DNA from 2 places in the Kitasatospora sp. Ki12 genome. Region 2 is predicted to be linked to the other one. Evidence: riboswitches for the same ligand, from Rfam matches in the RefSeq annotation. Region 2 holds a riboswitch; the other holds the start of a gene.

Region 1 (14,127 bases), on a different contig from region 2:
CGGCCGCATCGCCCCGGCGCTCAGGTGGGTGATGTCGGTGCCCTCGAACTCGATCTTCCCGCCGGTCGGCTCGTCGAGCCGGGTGACGAGCCGGCCCATGGTCGACTTGCCGCAGCCGGACTCGCCGACGACGCCGAGCGTCTCGCCCGCGTTGACGGTGAAGTCGATGCCGTCGACGGCCCGGACCGCGCCGGTCTGGCGCCGCATCAGTCCGCCGCGGATCGGGAAGTGCCGGGTCAGGCCCGTCACCTTCAGCAGCGGCTCGCGGTCGGGGGCGGGGGCCGGCGACGGGATCGGCGCCGTCTGGGTGTCCGTCATCGGTTCTCTCCAGAAAGGTGGTACGAGGCCGGGCTCACAGCCGGGGCGCGATCTCTTCGGCGAAGATGCGGTGCCGCTCGTCGGCCGGCAGGTGGCAGGCCGCGAAGTGCCCGGGCGCGGCCTCGGCCAGCACCGGGAGCTCGCCGGTGGAGCGCCCGTCGGTCAGGGCGGCGTACGGGCAGCGCGGGTGGAAGGCGCAGCCCGTCGGCACGTTGATCAGGCTGGGCGGGGTGCCCTTGACCGGGACGAGCCGGTCCTGCAGCTCCCGGTCCAGGCGCGGCATCGAGCCCAGCAGGCCCCAGGTGTAGGGGTGTTCGGGCGCGTCGAAGAGGGTCTCGGCCGGCCCGCGCTCGACGCACTTGCCGCCGTACATGACCAGGATGTCGTCGGCCAGTTCGGCGACGACCCCGAGGTCGTGGGTGATGATGATGACGGCGGAGCCGAACTCGTCCTGGAGGTCGCGGATGAGGTCCAGGATCTGCGCCTGGACGGTGACGTCCAGGGCGGTGGTGGGCTCGTCGGCGATCAGCAGCGAGGGGTCGTTGACCAGGGCCATGGCGATCATCGCGCGCTGGCGCATGCCGCCGGAGAACTGGTGCGGGTAGTCGTCCACCCGGCGGTCCGGCTGCGGGATGCCGACCCGGTCGAGCATCTCGATCGCGCGGGTCCTGGCCTGCTTCTTGTTGGCCTCGGGGTGGTGCACCCGGTAGGCCTCGACGATCTGCTGCCCCACCGTGTAGTAGGGGTGCATCGCGGTCAGCGGGTCCTGGAAGATCATCGCCATCTGGCGGCCGCGCAGCTGGCGCACCCGGTCCGGGCCGGCGGTGATCAGGTCCTCGCCGTCGAGCAGGATCTCGCCGCTGATCCGGGCCCGCTTGGAGCGGTGCAGGCCCATGATGCCGAGCGAGGTGACGGACTTGCCGGAGCCGGACTCGCCGACGATGCCGAGGGTGCGGCCCTTGTGCAGGTCGAAGCTGACCCCGTCGACCGAGCGGACCAGGCCGTCGTCGGTGTCGAAGTGGATCCGCAGGTCGCGCACGGACAGGAACGGGTCGCCGGACGGTGCCGATCCGGGAGCGGCGGCTGCCGTGGTCTTCTGGAGCTCGGTCACGAGAGCCTCACCCGGGGGTCGACGAGGGCGTACAGGAGGTCGACCACGAGGTTGCAGGCGACGATGAAGAAGGCGGCCAGCAGGGTGACGCCGAGGATCTTGGGCAGGTCGTTGTCGGAGATCGCCTGGACGGCGAACTGGCCGACGCCCTGGAGCGAGAACACCTGCTCGGTGATCAGCGCACCGCCGAGCAGCAGCCCGAGGTCCATGCCGAAGATGGTGACGATCGGGGTGAGCGCGGCGCGCAGTCCGTGCCGGGTGACGACCTTGCGCTCGACCAGGCCCTTGGCCCGGGCGGTGCGGATGTAGTCCTCGCTCATGGTCTCCAGCATCCCGGCGCGGGTGAGCCGGGCGTAGAGCGCGGAGTAGAGGAAGGCCAGCGAGATCCAGGGGAGGATCAGGTTGCGGGCCCACATCAGCGGGTTGTCGGTGAAGTCGACGTACTGCAGGTTGTCCAGGATCGGCCACTCGTAGCTGAACAGCGTGAGCAGCAGCGCGCCGGTGAAGAAGACCGGCAGCGACACGCCGGCGAGGGCGACGCCCATGGAGATCCGGTCGAAGATCGACCGCGGCTTGAGGGCGGAGACGACGCCGGTGGCGACGCCGGAGACCAGCCACAGCACGGCCGCGCCGGCGGCGAGCGAGACGGTGATCGGGATCCGCTTGGACAGCTCGGGCCAGACCTCCAGGTGGTTCTTGAAGGAGTAGCCGAAGCAGGGCACGTGGCAGGTGGCCGGTTCCGGCCCGAACTTGTACTCGGCGCCGCTGACCAGCCCCTTGAGGAAGTTCCAGTACTGGGCGTACAGCGGCTGGTCGAGGCCGAGGTTCTGCTTGACCGCCGCGATCGCCTCCGGGGAGGGGTTCTTCCCGATGTACTGGGCGGCCAGTTGGTCGGCCGTCTCGCCGGCGAAGCGCGGGAGCAGGAAGAAGATCGCGAAGGTGACCGCGCTGACGACCAGCAGCAGAATCACCGCAGCGAAGATCCTGCGGATGATGTAGGCAAACACAGTTGGGCGGCTCCGGCGGCCCGCCGCCGTCCGGGATCCTCCGGACGGCGGCGGGCGCCGCTGCCTTCACCTGCCTTCAGGGATGCGGAGCCAGGCTCTTACTTGGCGGAGCCGATGTTCAGGTAGTCGTACTCGCCCGAGAACGCCGGGGTGGAGGCCAGGTTGGTGGCGCTGTCCGGGCGGTACAGGAAGACCTTGAAGTAGGTCAGCGGGACGATGACGGCCTGCTCCATGACCTTCTTGTCGATGTCGCCGTAGATCTTCTCGCGGGCGGCCTTGTCCGGGTTGACGGCCGCGTCGTCGATCAGCTTGTTGACGGACGGGTCGTTCAGCTGGGACAGGTTGCTGTTACCGGAGGCCTTGATCGCGCGGCCGTCGACGACCTGCTGCAGGAAGCCGTAGCCGGTCGGCCAGTCCGCGCCCCACTGCATCATCATCAGACCGATGTTGTGGTCCTGGGTGAACTGCGGCGCGCCGGCGCTGTCGGTCAGGTACTTGCCCTGCGGGTACTGCTGGATCTCGGCGTTGATGCCGACCTTCTTCAGCGCGGCCTGGATCGAGGTGGCGGCGGCGACCTCGGTGGCGCGCTCGGTGCGGGCCGACAGGACGGTGTTGATGCCGTCCTTGCCGCAGGCCTTCAGGGCGTCCTTGGCCTTGGCCTCGTCACCCTTGTTGTCCTTGGTCTCGTACAGGTTGAAGTCCTGGTGGCCCGGGATGTCCGGCGGGAGCACCGTGTTGGCGATCTGGCCGCGGATCGGGCCGCCCTCGGCGGTCTGCACCGAGACCTTGTCGATCGCGAACTGGACGGCCTTGCGGCACTCGACGTTGTCGAACGGCGCGACCTTGGAGTTGATCGCCAGGTAGACCAGACGGCCGCCGTAGGCGTTGTCGGTCTTGGCCTTCAGCTTCGGGTTCTGCAGGATCTGCGCCTGGGTCTGCGGGTCGACACCGCCACCCACCAGGTCGACCTGGGCGTTGCCGGCCAGCAGGTCCTTGTCGATGGTGGCCTGGTCGATGTTCATCTTGAGCTGGATCTTGTCCGGCAGCTGCTTCCGGATCGGGTCCGTGCTCTTGTCCCAGTTGGTGTTCGGGACCAGGGTGGCCTGCTTGCCGTCCTCGTAGGACTCGAACTTGAAGGAGCCCGAGGACACGATGTGCTTGACGTAGTCGGCACCGGTGTCCTTGGCCTGCGGGACCGGCGCGGTCTGCGGGGCGCTCACCAGGTAGTCGAAGTCCGCGAACGGGTGCTGCAGGTGGAAGACGATCGTGGTGTCGTCGGGGGTCTCGATCGACTTCAGATCACCTTCCTTGTCCTTGTACGGGCCCGCGTACGGCGTCGGGTTGTCCACCAGCAGGTCGTGGAAGTAGGTCGGGCCGTTGGAGTTCACGTCCGGCGCGAAGTTGGAGCGCTCGACGGCGTACTTGACGTCCTTCGAGGTGATCGGCGTGCCGTCGTCGTACTTCAGGCCCTTGCGGAGCTTGTACGTCCAGCTCAGGCCGTCCGCGCTCGGCTGGCCCATCGACTCGGCGAGGTCCGGGACGAGCTTGTTGCCCTCCTCGCCGGCGGCCGGGTTGAAGGTGGTCAGCGGCCGGGCGTACAGGCGCGAGAAGTTGTAGATGTACGCGTAGTACGTGTTGCCCGGGTCGAGCGAGTCCGGGGTGCCCTTCATCTCGAAGGTGACCGTCCCGCCCTTCTTGTCCGAGGCGTTGACGATGTTCTTGGTGGCCGCGTCGGCACCGGCGCCCGCGGCGGAGGACGAGGAGGAGTCGCCGCTCTTCGACGAGCTGGAGCAACCGGTGACGACCAGGACCGCGGCGGCGGCCATTGCGGTCAGGGCGACGGTACGGGACCTACGCATGGGTGAGATCAACCCCTTGAGGATGTGGAGGAGGGAGGGTCTGACGCGGCGTCAGTTGCTCTTGGGATCGAGGGCGTCGCGCAGCCCGTCGCCGAGCAGGTTGAAGGCGAGCACGGTGATGAAGATCGCCAGACCGGGGACGACCATGTACTGGGGGTCCACCTGGTAGTACCGGATCGCGTCCTGGAGCATTCCGCCCCAGGAGGCCTGGGGCGGCTGGATGCCGACACCGAGGAAGCTCAGCCCGGCCTCGAAGAGGATGTTGGTCGGGATCAGCAGGGTCGAGTAGACCAGGATCGGACCGACCAGGTTGGGCAGCAGCTCCTTGAACAGGATGAACGGGCCGCGGGCGCCGAGGCTGCGGGCCGCGTGGACGAACTCCCGCTCACGCAGCGAGAGCGTCTGGCCGCGCACGATCCGGCCCATGTAGGGCCAGTTGAAGAAGCCGATCACGAAGATCAGCACCATCATGTGCAGCGGCAGGCCGTGCAGGCCGAACGCGCCGCCCTGCAGCGAGGTCGAGATCGCGATCGCGAACAGCAGCAGCGGGAAGGCGAGGAAGACGTCCATGACGCGGCTGATCAGCGTGTCCACCCAGCCGCCGTAGTAGCCGGCCATGATGCCGAGCACGGTGCCGATGGTGTTGGACAGCAGGGTCGCGCCGAAGGCGACCAGCAGGGAGACCCAGGAGCCCTCGATGACGCGGGTGAGCAGGTCACGGCCCTGCAGGGGGTCGACGCCGAGCGGGTGGTCCAGGCTCATGCCGCCCCAGTCGCCGAGCGGCAGACCGCCCAGGTTGGCGTCCAGGAGGTCCTGGTGGAGGGCGTCCGGGTCGAGCCCGAACAGCGACTCGATCGGCTTGGCCAGAACGGCGAGGAGGATCAGGAGGATCACCACGACGCCGCCGGCGACGGCGGCCTTGTCCCGCTTGAAGCGGGTCCAGGCGATTTGACCGAGGGAGCGGCCCTCGATCGTCTTGGCCGGGCCGTCGGGGGCTGCTGCCTCCGGTTCGTTCCCGGCGGTGGTCACGGATGCGGTCATGGTCAGTTGGTCCCCTCGCCGACGGTGGCCGGCCCACGGGTGCCGGTCGCCGGCTTCGGCGCTGCGGCTGCGGACGTGCGAAAGGTGCTAGCTGGAGCGGGTGTTCGCGGCAGTGCGTCGTGCACAGGCACTGCCGCCACGCGGGATGGGCTTCGCGTGGACGAGCAGGTCGGCGTACGCGCTCACCTTTGTGGGGCTCCGAATGCGCGGTGCGTTGCGCAGAACTCTCTGCCATGCGACTTGGCTTACGCCAGACCTGACAACCGACAGATGCCCAACTGTGATCTGCTGGCATGCACGTCGCCGATCTGCGGCATATCCCTCTTCACACGCCTGTAACAAGCATGTCAAGATGCGCTGATACCGGAATCGGAAATTCGTCCGGAAAGCATCGAAGCCGACCTGACGGGTGGTCAAGTCGGCTTCGCGGCGGTATTCCCGGCCGGGCGGTTCGGCGATCAGCGCCCGGGGTAGCCCGGCCACGGCTGCTGGGGCTGCTGCCAGCCCGGCGCGGGCGGCTGCGTCCCGTAGCCGTACCCCGGCATCGGCTGCCCGGGCATCGACTGCCCCGGGTACGCCGGCGGCGGCACCGGCGGGTACGGACCGGTCGCCGGACGTCCGGCCTCCCGGTCGAAGAACGGCCGCGCGTTGGCGCGCATCCACAGCGCCACCGGGTCGTACTCGTCCGACATCGCCACCGTGGACACCGCCAGCCCCTCCGGGGCCACCGCGATCGCCCGCTGCATCAGCGCGCGCACCGCCTCCACCGCCGGCGGAGAGCTCTCGTACAGGTCCAGGCCGATCGCCAGGTACGGCTCCCCCACCGCCGGCTGCACCCAGGCCCGGCGCAGCGCCCGGACCGCGCGCACCTCGCCGGCCTGGCGCTCCAGCAGCGCGAAGAACTGCTGGGCGTTGAGCTGCGGCTCGCTCAGCTTCAGTGGCCCGGCCGGCAGCCGGTCCAGGCCCGCCGCGATCCGCCGCAGGTCCGCCCAGGGCACGCCGACGCCGCCGCCGGGCGCGTGCGGGTTGAGCCACAGGCCCCAGCGGGTGCGGTACAGCGAAGCGGCGATCTCCCGGCCCGAGATGACCTCGTGCGCCCGCGCCCAGCCGGAGGAGGCCAGTTGCTCGGGCGAGGTGACGGCCGGCGCGTAGCCGTGGCCGCTGATCTCCATGTTCCCGTACTGGGCGTCCGGGCTGCCCGGTGTACCGTGCCAGAGCAGCATCCAGACCCGGCCGTCCGCCAGCGCGTGCAGCAGCCGCTCGTACGCGTCCCAGCGCTCCGGCGCGACCTCGCGCAGGACCTGCTCCAACGCGCCCGGATCCGTGCCCGGGCGCCCGGCAGGTGCCTGGCCCCAGGGCCCCGGCACCCCTCCCGCTCCCGTTCCCGCACTCATGCGCCCACCTCGCCGCGCCTCTTTCCTCGAACCCGCCGGCCCGTCGGCCGTCTGCACGCACCCTATGGCGCGGCACCGGCCACCGCCACGGCGACGTGCCTACGAACGAACCCCGCTCACGCCCGCGTGTAGAAAGGCATGACCCGGGTGAGCAGCCACTCGACCACCGGGTCCTCGGCGAGGTCGAGCAGTACGAGGTGGACGCCGCCCGGCAGCGGCGCGGTTCCCAGCGCCCGGCCGAGCGCGTCGTTCACCGCGGCCGGGTCGGCCGGGGCCGCCGGATCCAGCTGGACGCCCACGAACATCACCGTCGGCTCGCCCTCGATGCTGGCCAGCGCCCTGCGGGCGGTCAGCACCCCGGGCAGGGCGTGGAGTTCGGCCCGGCAGGCGGCCAGGAAGTGCTCCGGGTCCTCGCCCGGCACCGGCTCCCGCAGCGCCACCCGGCCGCCGGTCGGCGCCGCCGGGTCCTCGACGCCCTCCAGGCGCTCCTCGCGCGGACCGCGGCGCAGCTCGGCCACGCCCTGCGGCGGCACCGGGATGCCCACCGCCGCCTCCGGGTTCACCGCGATGCCCACGCCCAGCGGCAGCCCGCGGGCGAACTCCCAGACCGGCGCGATCGCGAAGGCCATCCCCGGCGCCTGCTGCAGGAACACCTCCTGCGAGGAGAACACCGGCACGTACGGGTCGCCGGCCAGCTCGATGACCGGCAGGTCCAGCGACTGCCCCTGCGGGTCGGCCCCGGCGGGCAGCGGCACCCACACCTGGCTGCGGGCCAGCACCTCGATCACCCGCGGCGTCGCGCCCGGGTCGCCCAGGGCGGCGGTCAGCACCTGCTCCAGCTCGTTGGCCGGCCAGGAGCCGCCCGCCGGTGCCGACTCCGGACCGCCCCACCCCTGCTGCTGCTCCACCGGGTACCCCATGCGCCGCCGATCCGCCCTCTGCCGGTCGGCCGCCCTCTGCGCCGACGCGCAGCAGTCTAGGGGTTCGGCCCGGTCTTCCCAGGGCTGATGTTCGGTACCCGCGCGGTACTACCGGGCCGGCTCCGCCGTACGACCGGGCCGCCTCCGCCGTGTGACCGGGTCCCCTCTCCCTTCCTCGCCCGGGACGTGCCATGATGTGCGCGTCCGACGGCATGCGCCGCGGGCCCCACAACTCCATACCGGCCGCTCGAACCCGCGCGGGAGAGCCCGGAGTGCCGCGTTCGCGGCACAGCCGGCGCCGAAGGAGCAAGTCCTCCCCGGAATCTCTCAGGCCCCCCTACCGCACGGGTTAGGCACATCTGGAAAGCGGCGCACGGCCCTGTCGCGCGCCCACCCACGGTGCAAGCCGCCATGCTGTCCCCCAAGCTGGAAACAGCTGCGGGCCGGCGGGCGGTGAAGCTCTCAGGTTCGACGACAGATGGGGAGACCCACGCCGCCGCATGCCCGCGCGCAGGGTCGGTCCCCGAGCGGGTCCGGTCCGGTGCGTGCACCCCTGAGTGCCCCGACCGAGGAGTTCCTGGCCATGTCGTCCCTCCGCCTGACCGCGCTCGACGCGCTGCACCGCGCCCTCGGCGCGACCATGACCGACTTCGCCGGCTGGGACATGCCGCTGCGTTACGGCAGCGAGCGCGAGGAGCACCTCGCCGTCCGCACCAAGGCCGGTCTGTTCGACCTCTCCCACATGGGCGAGATCACCGTCACCGGCCCGCAGGCCGGCGAGATGCTGGACCACGCGCTGGTCGGCTTCGTCTCCGCGCTGGGTGTGCTGCGCGCCCGCTACACCATGATCTGCGCCGAGGACGGCGGCATCCTGGACGACCTGATCGTCTACCGCCTGCGCGAGGACGCCTTCCTGGTCGTCGCCAACGCCTCCAACGCCCAGCTGGTCCTCGACGAGCTGATCGCCCGCGCCAAGGGCTTCGACGCCGTCGTCACCGACGACCGCGACACCTACGCGCTGATCGCCGTCCAGGGCCCGGAGTCCACCGCGATCCTGGCCGACACCACCGACGCCGACCTGCCCGGCCTCAAGTACTACGCGGTCCTCCCGGCCCAGGTGGCCGGCCGCGAGGTGCTGCTGGCCCGCACCGGCTACACGGGCGAGGACGGCTTCGAGATCTTCTGCCGCCCGGCCGACGCCGAGCCGATCTGGCAGGCCCTGACGGCCGCCGGCGAGGGCCGCGGCCTGATCCCGTGCGGCCTGTCCTGCCGTGACACGCTGCGCCTGGAGGCGGGCATGCCGCTGTACGGGCACGAGCTGTCCACCGACCTCACCCCGTTCGACGCCGGCCTGGGCCGGGTCGTCCGTTTCGACAAGACCACCAACGAGGGTGCCTTCGTCGGCCGCAAGGCGCTGGAGCAGGCCGCCGCCGCGGCCGAGACCAACCCGCCGAAGGTGCTGGTCGGCCTGGTCTCCGAGGGCAAGCGGGTGCCGCGCGCCGAGTACACCGTGGTCTCCGCGGACGGCGCCCCGATCGGCCGGATCACCTCCGGCGCGCCGTCCCCGACGCTGGGGCAGCCGATCGCGATGGCGTACGTCGACGCGGCCCACGCCGCCCCCGGCACCACCGTCGCGGTGGACGTGCGCGGCAAGCACGAGCCGGTCACGGTCGTGGCGCTGCCCTTCTACAAGCGCGCCCGCTGACGCCGCCCCGCTGACGCCCGCGAACGCCCGCTTTTCCGTACCCGCACGTCGAAGCCGTCCACGTGGCGGCCCGCTTCGCCGTACCCGCTTCCCATCCTGGAGAATGACGCCATGAGCAACCCCCAGCACCTGCAGTACACCAAGGAGCACGAGTGGCTGACCGCCGCCGACGCGGACGGTGTCTCCACGATCGGCGTCACCAAGCACGCCGCCGACGCGCTCGGTGACATCGTCTACGTGCAGCTGCCGGCCGTCGGCGACACCGTGACCGCGGGCGAGACCTGCGGCGAGCTGGAGTCCACCAAGTCGGTCAGCGACCTGTACTCCCCGGTGACCGGCGAGGTCACCGAGGTCAACCAGGACGTCCTGGACGACAACGGCCTGGTCAACAGCGCCCCCTTCGAGGGCGGCTGGCTGTTCAAGGTCCGCGTGGAGTCCACCGACGAGCTGCTCAGCGCCGACGAGTACGACGCACTCACCCACAGCAGCTGATCCGCTCGTGACCGGGCGGGCCGCGCGCGCGTCGGCCCGCCCCACCGTGGCCCCCCTTTCCTCCTCCACCGGGAAGAACACACCATGACGGTTCTCAACCAGTCCCTGCACGCCCTCGACCCGGAGATCGCCGCCGCGGTCGACGCCGAGCTGCACCGCCAGCAGACCACGCTGGAGATGATCGCCTCCGAGAACTTCGCCCCGGTGGCGGTCATGGAGGCCCAGGGCTCGGTGCTCACCAACAAGTACGCGGAGGGCTACCCCGGCCGCCGCTACTACGGTGGCTGCGAGCACGTCGACGTGGTCGAGCAGATCGCGATCGACCGCGTGAAGGCCCTGTTCGGCGCCGAGCACGCCAACGTCCAGCCGCACTCGGGCGCGCAGGCCAACGCCGCCGCGATGTTCGCGCTGATCCAGCCGGGCGACACCATCCTGGGCCTGAGCCTGGCCCACGGCGGTCACCTGACCCACGGCATGAAGATCAACTTCTCCGGCAAGCTCTACAACGTGGCCGCGTACCACGTCGACGACAAGACCGGCCAGGTCGACATGGCCGAGGTCGAGCGCCTCGCCAAGGAGCACCAGCCGAAGCTGATCATCGCCGGCTGGTCCGCCTACCCGCGCCAGCTGGACTTCGCCGAGTTCCGCCGGATCGCCGACGAGGTCGGCGCGTTGCTCATGGTGGACATGGCGCACTTCGCCGGCCTGGTGGCCGCCGGGCTGCACCCCAACCCGGTGCCCTTCGCGGACGTGGTCACCACCACCACCCACAAGACCCTGGGCGGCCCGCGCGGCGGCGTCATCCTGTCCAAGGCCGAGTGGGCCAAGAAGATCAACTCCGCGGTCTTCCCCGGCCAGCAGGGCGGCCCGCTGGAGCACGTGATCGCCGGCAAGGCGGTCGCCTTCAAGGTCGCGGCCTCCGAGGACTTCAAGGAGCGCCAGGAGCGCACCCTGGAGGGCGCGCGCATCCTCGCCGACCGCCTGCTGCAGGCCGACGTCGCCGAGGCCGGCGCGTCCGTCCTGTCCGGCGGCACCGACGTCCACCTGGTCCTGGTCGACCTGCGCAACAGCCAGCTCGACGGCCAGCAGGCCGAGGACCGTCTGCACGAGGTCGGCATCACCGTCAACCGCAACGCCATCCCGAACGACCCGCGCCCGCCGATGGTCACCTCGGGCCTGCGCATCGGCACCCCGGCCCTGGCCACCCGCGGCTTCCGGGCCGAGGACTTCCGCGAGGTCGCCGACATCATCGCCGAGGCGCTCAAGCCCGCCTTCGACGAGACCGTCGCCGCCGCGCTGAAGGCCCGCGTCACCACCCTGGCCGAGAAGTACCCGCTGTACCCGAACCTGGCCAACCAGGACTGATCAACGGTGAGCGGGTGACCCCCGGTGACCGGCCGGCCGGCATGTGACCGGCCGGTAAGTGACCGGGCTCACCCCTCCTCCGGACAGGGCACCCCGGGGCACCCCGCACACTTGACAGTGCAGGGTGCCCCGTCCTGTGCCCGCCCCCTGCCAGCAAGTCCTTCCACGAGACCAGACAAGGACGTCCTCCGTGGCCATCAGCGTCTTCGACCTCTTCTCCATCGGCATCGGCCCGTCGAGCTCCCACACCGTGGGCCCGATGCGCGCCGCCCGGATGTTCGCCCGCCGACTGCGGACCGAAGGCCTGCTGACCCAGGTGACCGGCGTGCGCGCCGAGCTGTACGGCTCGCTGGGCGCCACCGGCCACGGCCACGGCACGCCGAAGGCCGTCCTGCTGGGCCTGGAGAACAACTCGCCCCGCACCGTCGACGTCGACCGGGCCGACCAGGACGTCGAGCGGATCACCGCCGAGAAGCGGATCAACCTGCTCGGCGAGCACGTCATCGACTTCGACCCGGACACCCAGCTGGTGCTGCACCGCCGCCGCTCGCTGCCGTACCACGCCAACGGGATGACCCTCTGGGCCTTCGCGGCGGACGGCTCCACGCTGCTGGAGAAGACCTACTACTCGGTCGGCGGCGGCTTCGTCGTCGACGAGGACGCGATCGGCGCGGACCGGGTCAAGCCGGACGACACCGTGCTGAAGTACCCCTTCCGCACCGGTGACGAGCTGCTGCGGCTCAGCCGGGAGACCGGGCTCTCCATCTCCGGCCTGATGCTGGAGAACGAGAAGGCCTGGCGCAGCGAGGAGGAGATCCGCACCGGGCTGCTGGAGATCTGGGCCGTGATGCAGGAGTGCGTGCGGGCCGGCATGAGCCGCGAGGGCATCCTGCCGGGTGGTCTCAAGGTCCGCCGCCGGGCCGCCGCGGCCGCCCGCGCGCTGCGCGCCGAGGGCATCGGGCCGGCCAACGCGATGGAGTGGGTGACCCTCTACGCGATGGCGGTCAACGAGGAGAACGCCTCCGGCCGCCGGGTGGTCACCGCGCCGACCAACGGCGCGGCGGGGATCATCCCGGCCACCCTGCACTACTACCTGAACTTCATCCCGGGCGCCGACGACGACGGCATCGTCCGCTTCCTGCTCGCGGCCGGCGCCATCGGCATGCTGTTCAAGGAGAACGCCTCCATCTCCGGCGCCGAGGTCGGCTGCCAGGGTGAGGTCGGCTCCGCCTGCTCGATGGCCGCGGGCGGCCTCGCCGAGGTCCTCGGCGGCACCCCCGAGCAGGTCGAGAACGCCGCCGAGATCGGCATCGAGCACAACCTCGGCCTCACCTGCGACCCGGTCGGCGGCCTGGTCCAGATCCCCTGCATCGAGCGCAACGGCATGGCGTCGGTCAAGGCCGTCACCGCGGCCCGGATGGCGCTGCGCGGCGACGGCCGGCACCACGTCTCGCTGGACAAGGCGATCAAGACGATGAAGGAGACCGGGGCCGACATGAAGATCAAGTACAAGGAGACCTCCCGCGGCGGCCTCGCCGTGAACGTCATCGAGTGCTGACCCCGCGCTGACGGGCGCACGGTCGGGCACCGGCCGTGCGCCGACCGTGCGCCGGTCCGGTGCGCCCGGGCCCCCAGGCGGAGCTCCCCTCCGCCCGGGGGCCTTCGCCATGCCGCTGCGCATTTTTACTGGCCGACGACCCGTCAGGAGGTCCATAATCTCGGCCAGTTGGTTCACGCCAGAGGGGGAGGCGGATGACCATCCGGACCGGGCCGGTGCGGCCCGACGAGCCACCCGTACCACCCGAGGGACCGCCTGTACCGCCCGAGGGACCGCCTGCGGTGCCGTCACCACCGCCGCCACCGCCACCGACCTCGCCGTACGCGACGTCCGAGGCGACCCGGCTGCTCTGCGCCGGGGTCTACCTCGACCCGGACTACCGGCGCCGCGTCATCACCGAACTGGTCGACCACGACGAGCGGTCGGTGCCGCCGTCGCTGGGCTTCGACCTCGTCACCGTCCTCGCGCACGCCCTCCGGGCCCGGACGATGGAGGTCCGCACCGGCCTGCTCCTCGCCGTGATCTGGATCGGCTTCCTCGTCACCGAGTACTGGCCGCTGATCCAGAACCCGCCGGACGGCGACTACTGGCGGAACTACGGCGAGGATCTGGCCGGCGGGTACTACAGCGGCGGCTCGTACGGCCGGGAGTCGGCGGCCGACACGGTGTTCGGCAACCTCTCCCACTTCCTGACGCCGTTCGCGGCGAACTTCGCCTTCCTGTACGCGCTGGTCAGCCTGCTGTCCTGGTACGCCAAGCCCGCCGAGGTCCGGGAGCACGCGCTGTACGCCCCGGCCACGCCCCCGCCCGCGCGGCCCAAGCCGGGCGAAGGCTCCCAGGAATCCGGCGTCCGCCGCGCCACCGGCGGGCTCCTTGCCACGGTCGCCGTGATCCTCCAAGTCCTCTACTGGGCCCTGGCGCTGCTCACCCTGAAGGACTCGGACGGGACGGGCGTGCTGTTCCCGCTGGCGCTCGCCGCGACGGTGGGCGGACACCGGCTGCTGGTCGCCCAGACCGTCCGCCGGGAGCTGACCCGCGAGGCGTTCCGGAGCCAGCCGGTCCGTCCACTCCCGGCCCGGGCGCGCTACCAGGCGCTGCATCGGGCCATCGCCGAGGAGCAGTACTCGCAGCTCGTGGTCTACGACCCGGCCGACCCCTTCCTCGGCTTCGGATTCCCGTTCAGCGTCTGGTCGTTCACCCTGGAGCTGAAGCCGCGCAAGACCGGCCCGGTGGCCCCCTCGGGCACCCTCACCGCCCGGACCGTCCTCGACCTGGTCGTCCCGCGCCTGGCCGCCCTGCGGCAGGCCGCCGCCGAGACCAGCCTGGACCGGCTGAAGGACCTGGAGATCGAGCACAT
Region 2 (14,127 bases):
CCGGATCAACGACAGCAACACCTCGGCCGACCGGCTGCAGAAGCAGGTGCAGGAGCTGCGGCGCAAGGTCGACAGCACGCAGCAGCAGGCGCTCCCCTCGGGGGACGCCGACGCCGGGGGCCTGAGCGGGGCGGTCGGCCTGGGCGAGGTCACCGGGCCGGGCGTGAAGCTCGTCCTGGAGGACGCCGCCGGGACGGGCCAGGGCGGCAACGTCGACCCGCGGGCGGGACAGGGCTTCTCCAACAGCGGGCGGCTGCGGGACCGCGACCTCCAGCTCGTGGTGAACGGCCTGTGGGGGTCCGGGGCGGAGGCGGTCGCGATCAACGGCCAGCGCCTCACCGCGCTCTCCGCGATCCGGGCTGCGGGCGAGGCGGTGCTGGTGGACAACCGGCCGCTCGTCCCGCCCTACAACATCCAGGCGATCGGCGACGGGCCGAAGCTCCTCACCGCCTTCGAGAACGACATGGCCGGGCAGTACCTGCGGCTGCTCCAGGAGAAGTACGGCATCAAGTCGACGCTCTCCACGCAGAAGAGCCTGACGCTGCCGGCGGCGGTGGGCGTCTCGCTGCGGACCGCGCAGCCGGTCACGCCCGAACCCTCGCCGACGGCGACGCCGACGACCGCCCCGACGTCGAGCGGGACGCCGACGACCGGCCCCGGAACCTCGGAGAGCCCGGGAGCGTCCGTCTCACCATCGGCCTCACCCAGCGCTTCACCATCCGCGACCAGCGGTGGTCCGACCCCCAAACGGCGTCCGTCGACCGGATCCGCCAAGACGACGACAGGGACAGGAGCAGCCAGACCGTGATTGCCGTACTGGGTCTTGTGATCGGGGTGGTCGTCGGCCTCTTCGTCCAACCCGAGGTGCCGGACGCCGTTGTGCCCTATCTGCCGATCGCGGTGGTCGCGGCGCTGGACGCGGTGTTCGGCGGTGTCCGGGCGATGCTGGACGGGATCTTCAACGACAAGGTGTTCATCGTCTCGTTCCTGTCGAACGTGGTGGTCGCGGCACTGATCGTCTTCCTCGGTGACCAGCTGGGCGTCGGTTCCCAGCTGTCCACGGGCGTGGTCGTCGTCCTCGGCATCCGCATCTTCTCCAACGCGGCCGCGATCCGTCGCCATGTCTTCCGTGCCTGAGTCGGGCCGCGAGCGGGCGGCGGAGGAGCGCGAGCCGGAGGGGAAGGCTGCCGAGGAGGCGGTCGAGAAGGCCGCGCAGGCCTCCGAGCCCGAGCCTGACGGGGAGTCCGGGCCTGATGGGGCCGGGGGTGCCGAGGAAGCCGTCGAAGAGGCCGAGACGGGCTCCGGGGAGGTCGCGGAGGCCGCGGCCGAGCAGGATTCCGACGCTGACGTCGAGGCTGAGGCCGACGCCGAGGTCGAGGCTGAGGTCGAGGCCGGCCCGGGGCCGGAGCCCACGCTGCGGCTGCTGAAGCCGGTCCGGCCGGCGTCCGAGCCGGAGCCGGAGCCAGTGGCACCCGAGGCCGCGGCGTCCGAGGCCGAGCCCGAGCCCGTGCCCGTACCGGCCGTCGAGCCGGAGCCCGAACCTGAACCCGAGCCCGTCGCGGCGGCTCCCGTCGAGCAGCCGCCGGCCGTGGACCGCAACGCCGGGCGGCGGCGCCTGCAGGCGGCGCTGTGGCCGCCGCGGTTGTCGCGCGGTCAGCTGGTGGTGGCGCTGCTGCTGTTCTCGCTCGGTCTGGGGCTGGCGATCCAGGTGCGGTCGACCAACGACCACCACAGCCAGCTGCGCGGGGCCCGCCAGGAGGACCTGGTCCGGATCCTCGACGAACTGGACAGCCGTCAGCAGCGTCTCCAGCAGGAGAAGGCGGAGTTGGAGCAGTCCCTGGCCAAGTTGGAGAACAGCTCCAACCAGGCCAAGGAGGCCCAGGAACAGACCAGGAAGAAGGTGACGGAACTCGGCGTTCTCGCCGGTACCGTCAAGGCCACTGGTCCGGGCATCGTACTGACGGTCGATGATCCCCAAGGGCAGGTGAAGGCAGATATGCTGCTGGACACCCTGCAGGAACTTCGAGCGGCGGGGGCGGAGGCGATTCAGATCAACGATGTGCGCGTGGTGGTCAACACCTACTTCACCGACCTGTCGGGCGGCGGGGTGCAGATCGACGGGAAGAAGGCCTCGCAGCCCTATCGGTTCACCGTCGTGGGGAACCCGCAGGACCTGACCCCCGCGCTGAACATCCCGGGGGGTGTCGTCCGTACTTTGGAGAGTCACCAGGCGCGGGCGACGATCACCCAGCAGCAGAAGGTGGTCGTGGACGCCCTCGTGGATCCGAAGACGCCGCAGTACGCCAAGCCGGCTTCGAAGTGACGGGGCACCCGACGAACGGCCCGTCACGGGCCGGCGGCACCCGCTGCGGGGCGCCGTCGTCACGTGGGCGAGACTGGTTCGCACCGGTACGCTCCGGAGCAACAACCGCAGCACCAACTGTCGGAGTACCACTCCAGCGGGACCGAGCCGCAACCGGGCTCGGCGCCTGTCCGAGGTTCTCACCCTGCCCCGCGGGCGGGTCTGTCACACGCAAGGGGATTCGCCCGTGAGTTTCTTCTCGAAGTTGTTCGGTCGCAACAAGGGCCGTGACGCGGCCGCCGTGGAGGCGCCGACCGCGCGGCACCGCCGGCCCGAGGACGAGCCCGCCGTGCCGGGCATGCGACCCGCGCCCGAGGCCGCTCCGTACGCCGGCCAGCAGATGTTCCGGGACGGCGGCGCCGCCCAGTACGCGGGGAATCCGGCGGGCTACGGCGCGTCGGTTGACCCCTCCGGCGACCCGCGCATAGGTTTCCCGTCAGCACCCTCAACCTCTGGTGGAGGGTTTGCTCCGGACCCGTACGCCGGGCACAACCCGTCGGGTGTGCCGCGCCAGGAGGCTGTGAACATGGCTGGCTCCTCTCCGTGCCCCAGGTGCGGCAACCAGAACCCGGCCGCGGCCCGGTTCTGCTCCAACTGCGGTACGGCGCTGCGCGGAGGCCTGCTGCCGGAGGGGGCGGCGGAGACCACGTCGACCATCTCCATCTCCGGCCTGGAGTCGTACGACCCCACCACCACGACCGGCACCGGCACCACGCCGGCCCTGTCGGCCGAGGTGCTGTCCGCCATCGACGCGCTGCCGCCGGGCTCGGCCCTGCTGATCGTGCAGCGCGGCCCGAACTCGGGCAGCCGCTTCCTGCTCGACTCGGACGTCACCACGGCGGGGCGCCACCCGCAGGGGGACATCTTCCTGGACGACGTCACGGTCTCGCGCCGTCACGTGGAGTTCCGCCGCACCCCGGCCGGCTTCAGCGTCGCGGACGTGGGCAGCCTCAACGGCACCTACGTCAACCGGGAGCGGATCGACGAGGTGACGCTGAACAACGGCGACGAGGTCCAGATCGGGAAGTACCGGCTGGTGTTCTTCGCCGGCCACAACCGGGGGTACTGAAACCAACGTCGGCAGGAGCCCGAGTGAATACGAATACCCCTTCCTCTTCTCTCGGGGCGGCCACCCCAGCCCCGTCCGGTCCGCAGGCGGACCGCGGCGGGCGCGGGGTGGTCGCGGGCCCCAGGCAGCCGGTCCGCGCGGAGCGGACCGCCGGGCGGCGGCGCGGCGGTGACGAACTGCTGAGCATCGGCGCGGTGCTGGCCTTCCTGCGCGACGACTTCCCCGAGGTCACCATCTCCAAGATCCGCTTCCTGGAGGCGGAGGGACTGGTCGAGCCGCAGCGCACGCCCTCGGGGTACCGCAAGTTCAGCCCGGCCGACGTCGAGCGGCTGGCCTACGTCCTGCGGATGCAGCGGGACCACTACCTTCCGTTGCGGGTGATCCGCGAGCACCTGGACGCCATCGAGCGCGGTGAGAGCCCGCCCGCGCTGCCCGCCGCGGCCGACGCCAGGCCCGGGCCGATGGAGGAGGCGGACCGCGAGCTGGTCGCCTCCTCCGACGTCCCGTCCGGGGTCCGGCTGGGGCGCGCCGAGCTGCTGGCCGCGGCCGAGGCCGGGGAGCGGGAGCTCGCCGAGTGGGAGTCCTACGGGCTGGTCGCGCCGGGGCCGGACGGCGGGTACGACGGCGAGGCGCTGCAGGTGGCCCGACTGGTCGCGGAGCTCGGCCGGTACGGCCTCGAGCCGCGGCACCTGAGGGCCATGAAGGCGGCGGCGGACCGCGAGGTCACGCTGGTCGAGCAGGTGGTGGCGCCGCTGCGCCGGCACCGGAACCCGCAGACCAGGGCCCATGCCGAGGCCACCGCGCGGGAGCTCGCGACGCTGTCCGTACGGCTCCACGCGGCGATGGTCCAGGCCGGTCTGCGGACCCGCGGGTAACGTTCCGGGCGGCCGCCGGACGGCGGGTGCACCGCGCTGACCAGCGGCGTCGGCCCTGCGCTTTCATATCCGGGACCGGAGCCATAGGGTTGCCTGTGTGAATGAGCTCGACGTCGTGGGTGTCCGGGTGGAGATGCCTTCCAACCAGCCGATCGTGCTGCTGCGGGAGGTCGGGGGAGATCGCTACCTGCCGATCTGGATCGGCCCCGGCGAGGCGACCGCGATCGCCTTCGCCCAGCAGGGCATGACGCCGGTGCGCCCGCTGACGCACGACCTCTTCAAGGACGTCCTGGAGGCGCTCGGCCAGCAGCTCACCGAGGTGCGGATCACCGATCTGCGGGAGGGCGTGTTCTACGCCGAACTGGTCTTCGCCGGCGGGGTCGAGGTGAGCGCCCGGCCGTCCGACGCGATAGCGCTGGCGCTGCGGACCGGCACGCCGATCTACGGGAGCGAGGAGGTGCTCGCCGAGGCGGGCATCGCGATCCCGGACGAGCAGGAGGACGAGGTCGAGAAGTTCCGCGAGTTCCTCGACCAGGTCTCGCCCGAGGACTTCGGGGGCGGCGGCCCGCAGTAGCGGGGACCGGCTCTCTGACCGACGCGGCGAGCGTCGAGCCTTGGCGTTTTGCCAAAAACCGTCGACCTACCCACACTGGGGGCACGAAAAACCACTCTCCTGAGTGATGTGGTTTGTCTGGCCCGGCGTGGCGATCGTTGACGGGTCATAGGGGACTGCCTACCGTCAGGAGTGGCTGTCCGGGTGGCCGATGCCCGCAGTCGGGTTGCCCGCAGCACAAGTGGACGGAGGCAGGCATGAGCAGCACCGGCGATGACGCGGCCGTGGGAGGCCTGTGCGCCGTGCACGTGCCGCGCACCGCTCGCGGCGTCACGGACCTGCCCCGGGTGGGCAGGTTCCCGGCCGTACAGCCGGGCCAGCCGGCCATCGAGCGGCTGCCCCCGACCTCCGAACTGATCGGCTACCGCGGCCCGACGGCCTGCGCGGCCGCCGGCATCACCTACCGCCAGCTGGACTACTGGGCCCGCACCGGGCTGCTGGAGCCCAGCGTCCGGACGGCGTACCCGGCGGCCAGTCAGCGGCTCTACAGCTTCCGCGACGTGCTGCTGCTCAAGATCGTGAAGCGGCTGCTCGACGCGGGCGTCTCGCTGCAGAACATCCGGGTGGCCGTCGCCCATCTGCAGGCCGCCGAGCAGGGCGACCTGGCCGGGATGACGCTGATGTGCGACGGCGCGACGGTGTACGAGTGCACCACGCCGCAGCAGGTGGTGGACCTGCTGAAGGGCGGTCAGGGGGTCTTCGGCATCGCGGTGGGGGCGGTCTGGCGGGAGCTGGAGCTGACGCTCGGCCGGCTGCACGCGGAGCGCACCGACACCGGCGAGACCCTGGTCGGGCAGGACCCGGCCGACGAACTGGCGCAGCGCCGCAACCGGGCGGTCTGAGGACCAACACGACGAGGCCGTGGGCCCGGACGGGGAACCGTCCGGGCCCACGGCCTCGTCGTGTTGCCTGGCGAAATCGAACGAGGAGGGGCACGTGGGGGTCGGCACCGGGATAACGGGGTTGCTGGGGCGCAGGGCCGCGCGGATGCGGGCACGGCTGCGGCAGCGGCGGACGCAGCGCAGGGTGTTCCAGGTCGGGACGCTGCTCTGCACGCTGGCGCTGGCGCCCAGCGCCTGGGTGTGGCTCTCGGCGGGGGACCGGGTGGGCACGGTGGAGAGCGCGCCGTCCGCGCCGGTCGCCGTGGTCTTCGGTGCCGGGCTGGACTCGGGCAAGCCCTCGCCGTACCTGGAGCACCGGCTGGTCGCCGCGGTGGACCTGTACCGGGAGGGCAAGGTGCGGGCGATCCTGGTGACCGGGGACAACGGGCGGGTCGAGTACGACGAGCCCGACGCGATGTTCAGGTACCTGACCGAGCACGGGGTGCCGGCGGAGCGGGTGGTCCGCGACTACGCGGGCTTCGACACCTGGGACTCCTGCACCCGGGCCCACCGGATCTTCGGGGTGGACCGGGCGGTCCTGGTCAGCCAGGACTTCCACGTCCGGCGCGCCCTGGCGCTCTGCGAGGCGGCGGGCATCCGGTCGTACGCGGTCGGGGTGACCGAGCTGCACGACGAGACCTGGCTGTACGGCGGGCTGCGGGAGGTCGCCGGGGCGGGCAAGGCGGCGGTCAACGCCTGGCTGCGGCCGGACCCGGTCTTCCTCGGGCCCCGGGAGGACGGCATCCCGAAGGCGCTGGCGGACGCGGCGCGGAAGTAGCCGGGGGCGGGCCGGGCCGCGCGGTGTCCGGCCCGGGTTCGTACGCACTGTCGGACCCGTACGCGATGATCGGCGGGTGCGATCACTGCCGAGCATCATCCACCTCGACATGGACGCCTTCTTCGCGGCGGTGGAGCAGGCGGCCAAGCCGAGCCTGCGCGGCAAGCCGGTGGTCGTCGGCGGGCTCGGCGGGCGCGGGGTGGTCTCCACCGCCTCCTACGAGGCGCGGAAGTTCGGGGTGCACTCGGCGATGCCGATGGCGCAGGCGCGTCGGCTCTGCCCCAACGCGGCCTTCCTGTCCGGGCGTTTCGAGGCGTACCGGCAGGTCAGCGAGATCGTGATGGGCCTGCTGCGGGAGCTGTCGCCGCTGGTGCAGCCGCTGAGCCTGGACGAGGCCTTCGTGGACCTGGAGGCCGGTCCGTACGGCCCGGCGCTGCTGGAGGCGGACCACGAGACCGGCGAGCGGCTGGTGCTCGCGCTGGCGGAGGACCTGCGGGCGGACATCCGGCGGCTGACGGGGCTGACCGGCTCGGTCGGGGCGGCCGGGTCCAAGCTGATGGCCAAGATCGCCTCCGAACAGGCCAAGCCGGACGGCCTGGTGCTGATCGAACCCGGGCAGGAGCGGGCCGTACTCGGGCCGATGCCGGTCCGGGCGCTGCCCGGGATCGGGCCGGCCACCGAGCAGGTGCTGCGGCGGGCCGGGCTGACCACGGTGGCCGACCTCGCGGAGGCGGGCGAGGCGGAGCTGGTCCAGCTGCTCGGCCGGGCGCACGGCGCCGGGATCCACCAGATGTCGACGGGGCTGGACGAGCGGCCCGTGGTGGCCGACCAGGACGCCAAGTCCGTCTCGGTGGAGGACACCTACGAGGTGGACCTGGCCGACCGGGAGCGGGTGCTGCGCGAGGTGGAGGCGCTGGCCGCCCGGTGCGTGCGGCGGCTGCGGGCGGCCGGGCGCTCGGGGCGGACGGTGGTGCTCAAGGTCCGCCGGTTCGACTTCTCCACGCTGACCCGCTCGGAGACGCTCGGCGGGCCGACGGACGACGAGGCGGTGATCACCGCGACCGCGCGCCGGCTGGCCGAGCAGGTGGACATCACCGGCGGGGTCCGGCTGCTCGGCGTGGGCGTCGCGCAGCTCGCCGACTACACCCAGGAGGACCTGTTCGCGCAGGCCCTGCGGGAGGAGGCGGCCGAGCACGCGGAGGTGGCGGCGGAAGCGGTGGAGGCCGAGGAGGAGCCGGAGGCCGTCGTGGTGCGGCGGTGGATGCCCGGGCAGGACGTCCGGCACGAGGAGTTCGGGCCGGGGTGGGTGCAGGGCAGCGGCGTCGGGAGGGTCACCGTACGGTTCGAGACGCCGTGGAGCGGGCCGGGGCGGGTGCGGACCTTCGCGGTGGAGGACCCGGCGCTGGAGCCGACGCGGCCGCTGCCGCTGCGCCGGGAGGCGGAGGGGGAGGCGGCCCCGGCCCCGGCGCCGGAGGAGGGGGCTTGAGAAGACACGAAAACGGCCCCACCCGGTGGGGGAGTACCGGGTGGGGCCGTATCACCGTGCCGGTCGCCGTACGGTCGTGATGCCCTCGCGACGTACGGAGGCCGGGGCCCCGCGCCCTGTCCCTGAGCGCGGGGGCCGGACGCCTCGTCAGGCGTCGGTCTTCACCAGCTTGTCGCTGGAGTCCTGCGGGGCCGTGCCGTCGACGACGGTCAGCGGGGCGGCCGGCTTGGCGGCGCGGATCAGGAACGGGACGACACCGGCGACGACGCAGACCACGGCGGCGGTCCAGAACGCGTGCTTGTAGGCGTCCAGGGTGGGCAGCGCCAGCGGGATCTGCGGCGGCAGCTTCATGAGGTCGCCGGTCAGGATGGCGGCCATGACGGCGGTGCCGATGGCGCCACCGACGGTGCGCAGCACCGAGTTCATGCCGTTGGCGATGCCGCTCTGCTCGACCGGGACGGCGCCGTTGATGTAGGCCGGCATCGCGGCGAACGCGAGGCCGACACCGAGGCCGAAGATCGCCGAGGCGGTGTAGAGGTCGCCCTCCTTGCCGTGCCGCAGGGCCAGGTAGGCCATCGCCACGGCGCCGAGGACGCCACCGAGGACCAGCGGCAGGCGCGGGCCGCGGCGGGCGATCAGCAGGGCGCCGACCGGGGCGGCGACCATCGAGCCGATCGCGGACGGCAGCAGCATGACGCCGGCGTGCAGGACGGTGGCGGTGAAGCCGTAGTGGGTCAGCTTCTCCGGGGTCTGGGCGAAGTTGCTGATGACCATGAAGGAGCCGTACATGCCGAAGCCGATGAGCAGGCCCGCCAGGTTGGTGAAGGCCACGGCCGGGCGGGACATCATCTTCATGTCCACCAGGGGGTGCGCGACCTTGGTCTCGATGATGCCCCAGACCAGGGCCACGACGGCGGCGACGGCGAACAGGCCGAGGGTCTTGGTGGAGGTCCAGCCCCAGTGGTTGCCCTGGCTGACCGCGACCAGCAGCGCGGAGAGCCAGCCGGCCAGGGTGATCGCGCCGAGCGGGTCGGCGCCGCCCTCCTTGTCGGTGACCGGGTCGGTCGGGACGCGGAAGGCGACCAGGGCGATCGCGATCAGGCCGAAGAGCAGGCCCATCCAGAAGATCGACTTGTAGTTCCAGTGCTCCAGCAGGAGACCGGTGGCGACCAGGCCGAGGCCGGAGCCGACGCCCATCGAGGCGCTGATGGCGGCGACGCCGCCGGTCACCTTCTGCTTGGGCAGCTCGTCGCGGACGATGCTGATGGCCAGCGGCATGACGCCACCGCCGGCGCCCTGCAGGACGCGGGCGACGACCAGCCAGGTGAAGGAGTGGGTGCTGACCGCCAGCGCCGAACCGGCGACGAGGCCCGCCAGCGAGATCAGCAGCATCGGCTTGCGGCCCCGGAGGTCGCCGAAGCGGCCCAGGAGGGGAGTCAGCACGGCGGCGGAGAGCAGGTTGGCGGTCATCAGCCAGGTGACGCTGGAGGCCGAGACGTTCAGTTCCTTGGCCAGCGAGGGCAGGATCGGGACGACCGCGGTCTGCACCACGCTGAACGACAGCATCGCCAGGATGAGGGCCGGCAGGACCCGGGCGTTGCTCTGCTTCTCGGCCGCGGTGGTGGGCTGTGGTGCCTCACTCACGGTTGCTTCCTCCCGTACATAGTGAATGAACTGAAGTAACCATGCCCAGAGATACTTCAGAGTGTCAAATATCGAGTGGTTAAGCTTTGGCAAAGGGGGGAAGAGGCAGGCCCCCCGGGGTGGCCCGGGTGGGCGTGGGCGGCGTGGCCGGGCACGGCGAAGGGCCCCGACCGCGGGTGGTCGGGGCCCTTCGGGTGGGGCGGTCAGACGAGCGGGCGCAGCGCGGACGGGCGGGGGGTGTCCGCGGCCGGCGTGGTCGTCGACGGAGCCGGGGCGGCGTCCGGGGGCGTGGTGTCGTCGTGCACCTCGACGTGCTCCCGGCGGAGCTCGTCCCGGATCACCTCCTCGGCGGTGTAGCGCTCGACGACCAGGCGGACCCGCTCGATGGGCGCGAGGTACTTGCGGACCACCGGGCGTTCCTCACGGAGGGTGACCTCCTCGACGGCCTCGGCGATGTCCTTCTCGGTGAGGGAGGCGCGCTCGGCCTCGCTGACCGGCATCCGCTCGACCCGGACGCGCTCGCGCACCACCGGGACCCGGCGCTCGATCTGCTCGGTCGTCACGTACTTGCGCAGCTTCGCGGTACCGACGGTGTGCCACTCGGTGGTGACGTCCAGCCGCTCCTCGCGGCAGGTGATCTCGACCGGGCCGGCGGGGGCGGCCGGGGCGGTGCCGGTGGTGGGCGCGGTGCCCGTCGCGGCGGGTGTCGGATGCGGGGCGGCGTGCGGGGCCGGGTGCGGCTTCGGCTCGACGGCGGGTGTGACGGCGGGAGCGGGAGCGGGGGTGCTGAGGGTCCGCACGTGGGCCTCCGGGGCGGTGCTGGTGTCGGTCGGGGCGGGTTCGGGGGAGCGGAAGGCGTGCGGCTTGGCGATGGTGGTGGCCGCGGCGGGCGCGACGGCGGCGGCCGGGGCGGTGCCGAAGTCGAGGTCGGGCCCGGCGGCCCGGTCGCGGCCCTCGCCGTGCTCGCCCGACGGGTGGCCGTCCGCCGGGGTGTCGAGGCCGTAGTAGCGGTAGAGCTGGAGCTCCTGGGCGGGGGACAGGTGCTGGCCCACGCCGAAGTCCGGGGACTCCTTGACCAGTGACTTGTCGTACGGCACCCGGAGCTCCTCGCCGGAGAACTCGCTCGTGGTGAGCGGGACGAAGGCGTCCCGGCCGAAGATGCCGGTGCGGACGGCGGCCCACTCGGGCCGGCCGGTGGCGTCGTCGAGGTACACCTCGTCGACCGTGCCGATCTTGTCTCCGTTGCGGTCGACCGCCTTGTGGCCGATGAGGTCCCGGGGGTCGATGTCGGTCTGCACTCTTTCCTCCAGTGCGCTGAGCCTGCGGAACTCCCGCAGGACGGCGGCCTGATCACCCGTCCCGTCCGCCACTTCACACCAAAGGCCATGAATCGGACGGGCGCGACCGGGGTGCGCCGGACGGGCTGCGCGCTGGGCCGTCCGGGGGACGCGCGTAGACCCGGGGTGACCGGAAGCACCCGTGATCGGAAGGCCTCCCGCTGGTACCCTGGGCGGCGACCGCAGAGCCCGCTCGGGAGAGTCTCCGACCGCGAAATGCGCTGGTCGGAGCGCCGAAGGAGCAACTCCTCCCCGGAATCTCTCAGGCATCCGTACCGTGTGGGGTAGGTCACTCTGGAAAGCAGGGCAGGAGTGTCGGCGCGGGAGCCGGCGATCACCACCCTCACCGACGGTGCAAGCCGACGGAGCGCCCACAGCGCGCCGTGCGGGCGAAGCTCTCAGGTCCCGATGACAGAGGGGGAGGCCTGACGGGTCCGCCCGCCTCGGCTGAGCCGCTGTCCGCAGCGGGCAAGGCCGGCCGGCGTGCGTACCCCCGCCGGTCCGTGACCAGGAGGCCTCGACCACCATGAACGCCCAGCCGAACGCGGGACGCCCCACCGGCGCCTCGACCCTCACCGAACTTGAGCTGGCCAGCCCGTTCGAGAACCGCCACATCGGCCCCGACGCCGCCGCGCAGGACAAGATGCTGGCGTCCATCGGCTACGGCTCGCTGGACGAGCTCGCCACCACGGCCGTCCCCGAGGCGATCCGCTCCATCACCGGCCTGGACCTGCCCGCCGGCCGGACCGAGGCCCAGGTCCTCGCCGAGCTGCGCGAGCTGGCCGGCCGCAACCAGGTGCTCCAGCCGATGATCGGCCTGGGCTACTACGGCACCTTCACCCCGCCGGTGATCCTCCGCAACGTCATGGAGAACCCGGCCTGGTACACCGCGTACACGCCGTACCAGCCGGAGATCTCGCAGGGCCGCCTGGAGGCGCTGCTCAACTTCCAGACCCTGGTCTCCGACCTGACCGGCCTGCCGACCTCCGGCTCCTCGCTGCTCGACGAGGGCACCGCGGCCGCCGAGGCGATGGCGCTGGCCCGCCGCGTCACCAAGGTCAAGGGCGGCGTCTTCCTGGTCGACGCCGAGACCCTGCCGCAGACCGTCGCGGTGATCAACACCCGGGCCGTGCCGACCGGTGTCGAGGTCGTCGTCGCCGACCTGTCCGAGGGCATCCCGGCCGAGATCGCCGAGCGCGGCGTCTTCGGCGTGCTGCTGCAGTACCCGGGCGCCACCGGTGTGGTCCGCGACCTCACCCCGGTGATCGAGCAGGCGCACGGCCTGGGCGCGATCGTCGCCGTCGCCGCCGACCTGCTGGCGCTGACCCTGCTCAAGTCCCCGGGCTCGCTGGGCGCCGACATCGCCTGCGGCACCTCGCAGCGCTTCGGCGTGCCGATGGGCTTCGGCGGCCCGCACGCCGGCTACCTGTCGGTGCGCGCCGAGTACGCCCGCTCGCTGCCCGGCCGCCTGGTCGGCGTCTCCGTCGACTCCGACGGCAACCGCGCCTACCGCCTGGCGCTGCAGACCCGCGAGCAGCACATCCGCCGCGAGAAGGCCACCAGCAACATCTGCACCGCCCAGGTGCTGCTCGCCGTCATGGCCTCGATGTACGCCGTCTACCACGGCCCCGACGGCCTGGCCGACATCGCCCGCCGCACCCACCGCTACGCCGCCGCCCTCGCCGAGGGCCTGCGGGCCGGCGGCGTCGAGCTGCTGCACGGCGAGTTCTTCGACACCGTCACCGCCGTCGTCCCGGGCCGCGCCGCCGAGATCGCCGCCGCCGCCCGCGCCAACGGCGTCAACCTGTACCAGGACGGCGCGGACCGGATCTCCGTCTCCGCCGACGAGACCACCACCCGCGAGCACCTGGCCGCCGTCTGGGCCGCGTTCGGCGTCGAGCCGGTCGAGGTCCCCGAGACCGCCGACGCGCTGCCCGCCGCGCTGCTGCGCGAGGACGAGTACCTGACCCACCCGGTCTTCCACAGCCACCGCTCCGAGACCGCCATGCTGCGCTACCTGCGCCGCCTGTCGGACCGGGACTACGCGCTGGACCGCGGCATGATCCCGCTGGGCTCCTGCACCATGAAGCTCAACGCGACCACCGAGATGGAGGCGGTGACCTGGCCGGAGTTCGGTCAGCTGCACCCCTTCGCGCCGATCGAGCAGGCCCAGGGCTACCTCACCCTGATCCGCCAGCTGGAGCAGCAGCTGGTCGAGGTCACCGGCTACGACGCCGTGTCGATCCAGCCGAACGCCGGCTCGCAGGGCGAGCTGGCCGGCCTGCTGGCCGTCCGCGCCTACCACCACGCCAACGGCGACACCCAGCGCGACATCTGCCTGATCCCGTCCTCCGCGCACGGCACCAACGCGGCCTCCGCCGTGATGGCCGGCATGCGGGTGGTCGTGGTGAAGACCCTGGTCGACGGCGATGTGGACGTCGAGGACCTGAAGGCCAAGATCGAGCAGCACCGTGACAACCTGTCGGTGCTGATGGTCACCTACCCGTCGACCCACGGCGTGTACGAGACCCAGATCACCGACATCTGCGCCCTGGTGCACGAGGCCGGCGGCCAGGTCTACGTGGACGGCGCCAACCTGAACGCGCTGGTCGGCCTCGCCAAGCCGGGCAAGTTCGGCGCGGACGTCTCGCACCTGAACCTGCACAAGACCTTCTGCATCCCGCACGGCGGCGGCGGCCCGGGCGTCGGCCCGGTCGCGGTGCGCGCCCACCTGGCGCCGTACCTGCCGAACCACCCGCTTCAGGAGGAGGCCGGCCCGGCCACCGGCGTCGGGCCGATCTCGGCCGCGCCGTGGGGCTCGGCGGCGATCCTGCCGATCTCCTGGGCGTACGTCCGGCTGATGGGCGGCGAGGGCCTCAAGCGCGCGACCCAGGTCGCGGTGCTGAACGCCAACTACATCGCCAAGCGCCTGGCGCCGCACTTCCCGGTGCTCTACACCGGCCCGGGCGGGCTGGTCGCGCACGAGTGCATCATCGACCTGCGCCCGCTGACCAAGGAGACGGGCGTGACGGTGGACGACATCGCCAAGCGCCTGATCGACTACGGCTTCCACGCGCCGACG

Evidence for each region. A riboswitch is a leader RNA that binds a small molecule or an ion and turns the genes downstream of it on or off. The one in region 2 is predicted to bind glycine.
Region 1: another riboswitch for glycine. It lies ahead of gcvT (glycine cleavage system aminomethyltransferase GcvT); the one in region 2 lies ahead of gcvP (aminomethyl-transferring glycine dehydrogenase).

What each region holds. Positions count from the first base shown of each region.
Region 1 is NZ_BAAIHT010000001.1:797,720-811,846, forward strand. It holds gene ACYP53_RS03385 (ABC transporter ATP-binding protein) at 1-318, opposite strand, end outside; gene ACYP53_RS03390 (ABC transporter ATP-binding protein) at 353-1,429, opposite strand; gene ACYP53_RS03395 (ABC transporter permease) at 1,426-2,436, opposite strand; gene ACYP53_RS03400 (ABC transporter substrate-binding protein) at 2,535-4,295, opposite strand; gene ACYP53_RS03405 (ABC transporter permease) at 4,347-5,336, opposite strand; gene ACYP53_RS03410 (enhanced serine sensitivity protein SseB C-terminal domain-containing protein) at 5,795-6,730, opposite strand; gene ACYP53_RS03415 (enhanced serine sensitivity protein SseB C-terminal domain-containing protein) at 6,847-7,650, opposite strand; glycine riboswitch at 7,899-8,003, shown strand; gene gcvT (glycine cleavage system aminomethyltransferase GcvT) at 8,234-9,355, shown strand; gene gcvH (glycine cleavage system protein GcvH) at 9,467-9,847, shown strand; gene glyA (serine hydroxymethyltransferase) at 9,932-11,212, shown strand; gene ACYP53_RS03435 (L-serine ammonia-lyase) at 11,403-12,770, shown strand; gene ACYP53_RS03440 (hypothetical protein) at 13,052-14,127, shown strand, end outside.
Region 2 is NZ_BAAIHT010000003.1:1,129,233-1,143,359, reverse strand. It holds gene ACYP53_RS35675 (DUF881 domain-containing protein) at 1-808, shown strand, start outside; gene ACYP53_RS35670 (small basic family protein) at 805-1,137, shown strand; gene ACYP53_RS35665 (DUF881 domain-containing protein) at 1,421-2,323, shown strand; gene ACYP53_RS35660 (FHA domain-containing protein) at 2,550-3,431, shown strand; gene ftsR (transcriptional regulator FtsR) at 3,611-4,306, shown strand; gene ACYP53_RS35650 (bifunctional nuclease family protein) at 4,404-4,880, shown strand; gene ACYP53_RS35645 (MerR family transcriptional regulator) at 5,117-5,761, shown strand; gene ACYP53_RS35640 (SanA/YdcF family protein) at 5,907-6,578, shown strand; gene ACYP53_RS35635 (DNA polymerase IV) at 6,655-8,064, shown strand; gene ACYP53_RS35630 (MFS transporter) at 8,212-9,708, opposite strand; gene ACYP53_RS35625 (PRC and DUF2382 domain-containing protein) at 9,912-11,078, opposite strand; glycine riboswitch at 11,230-11,333, shown strand; glycine riboswitch at 11,335-11,467, shown strand; gene gcvP (aminomethyl-transferring glycine dehydrogenase) at 11,572-14,127, shown strand, end outside.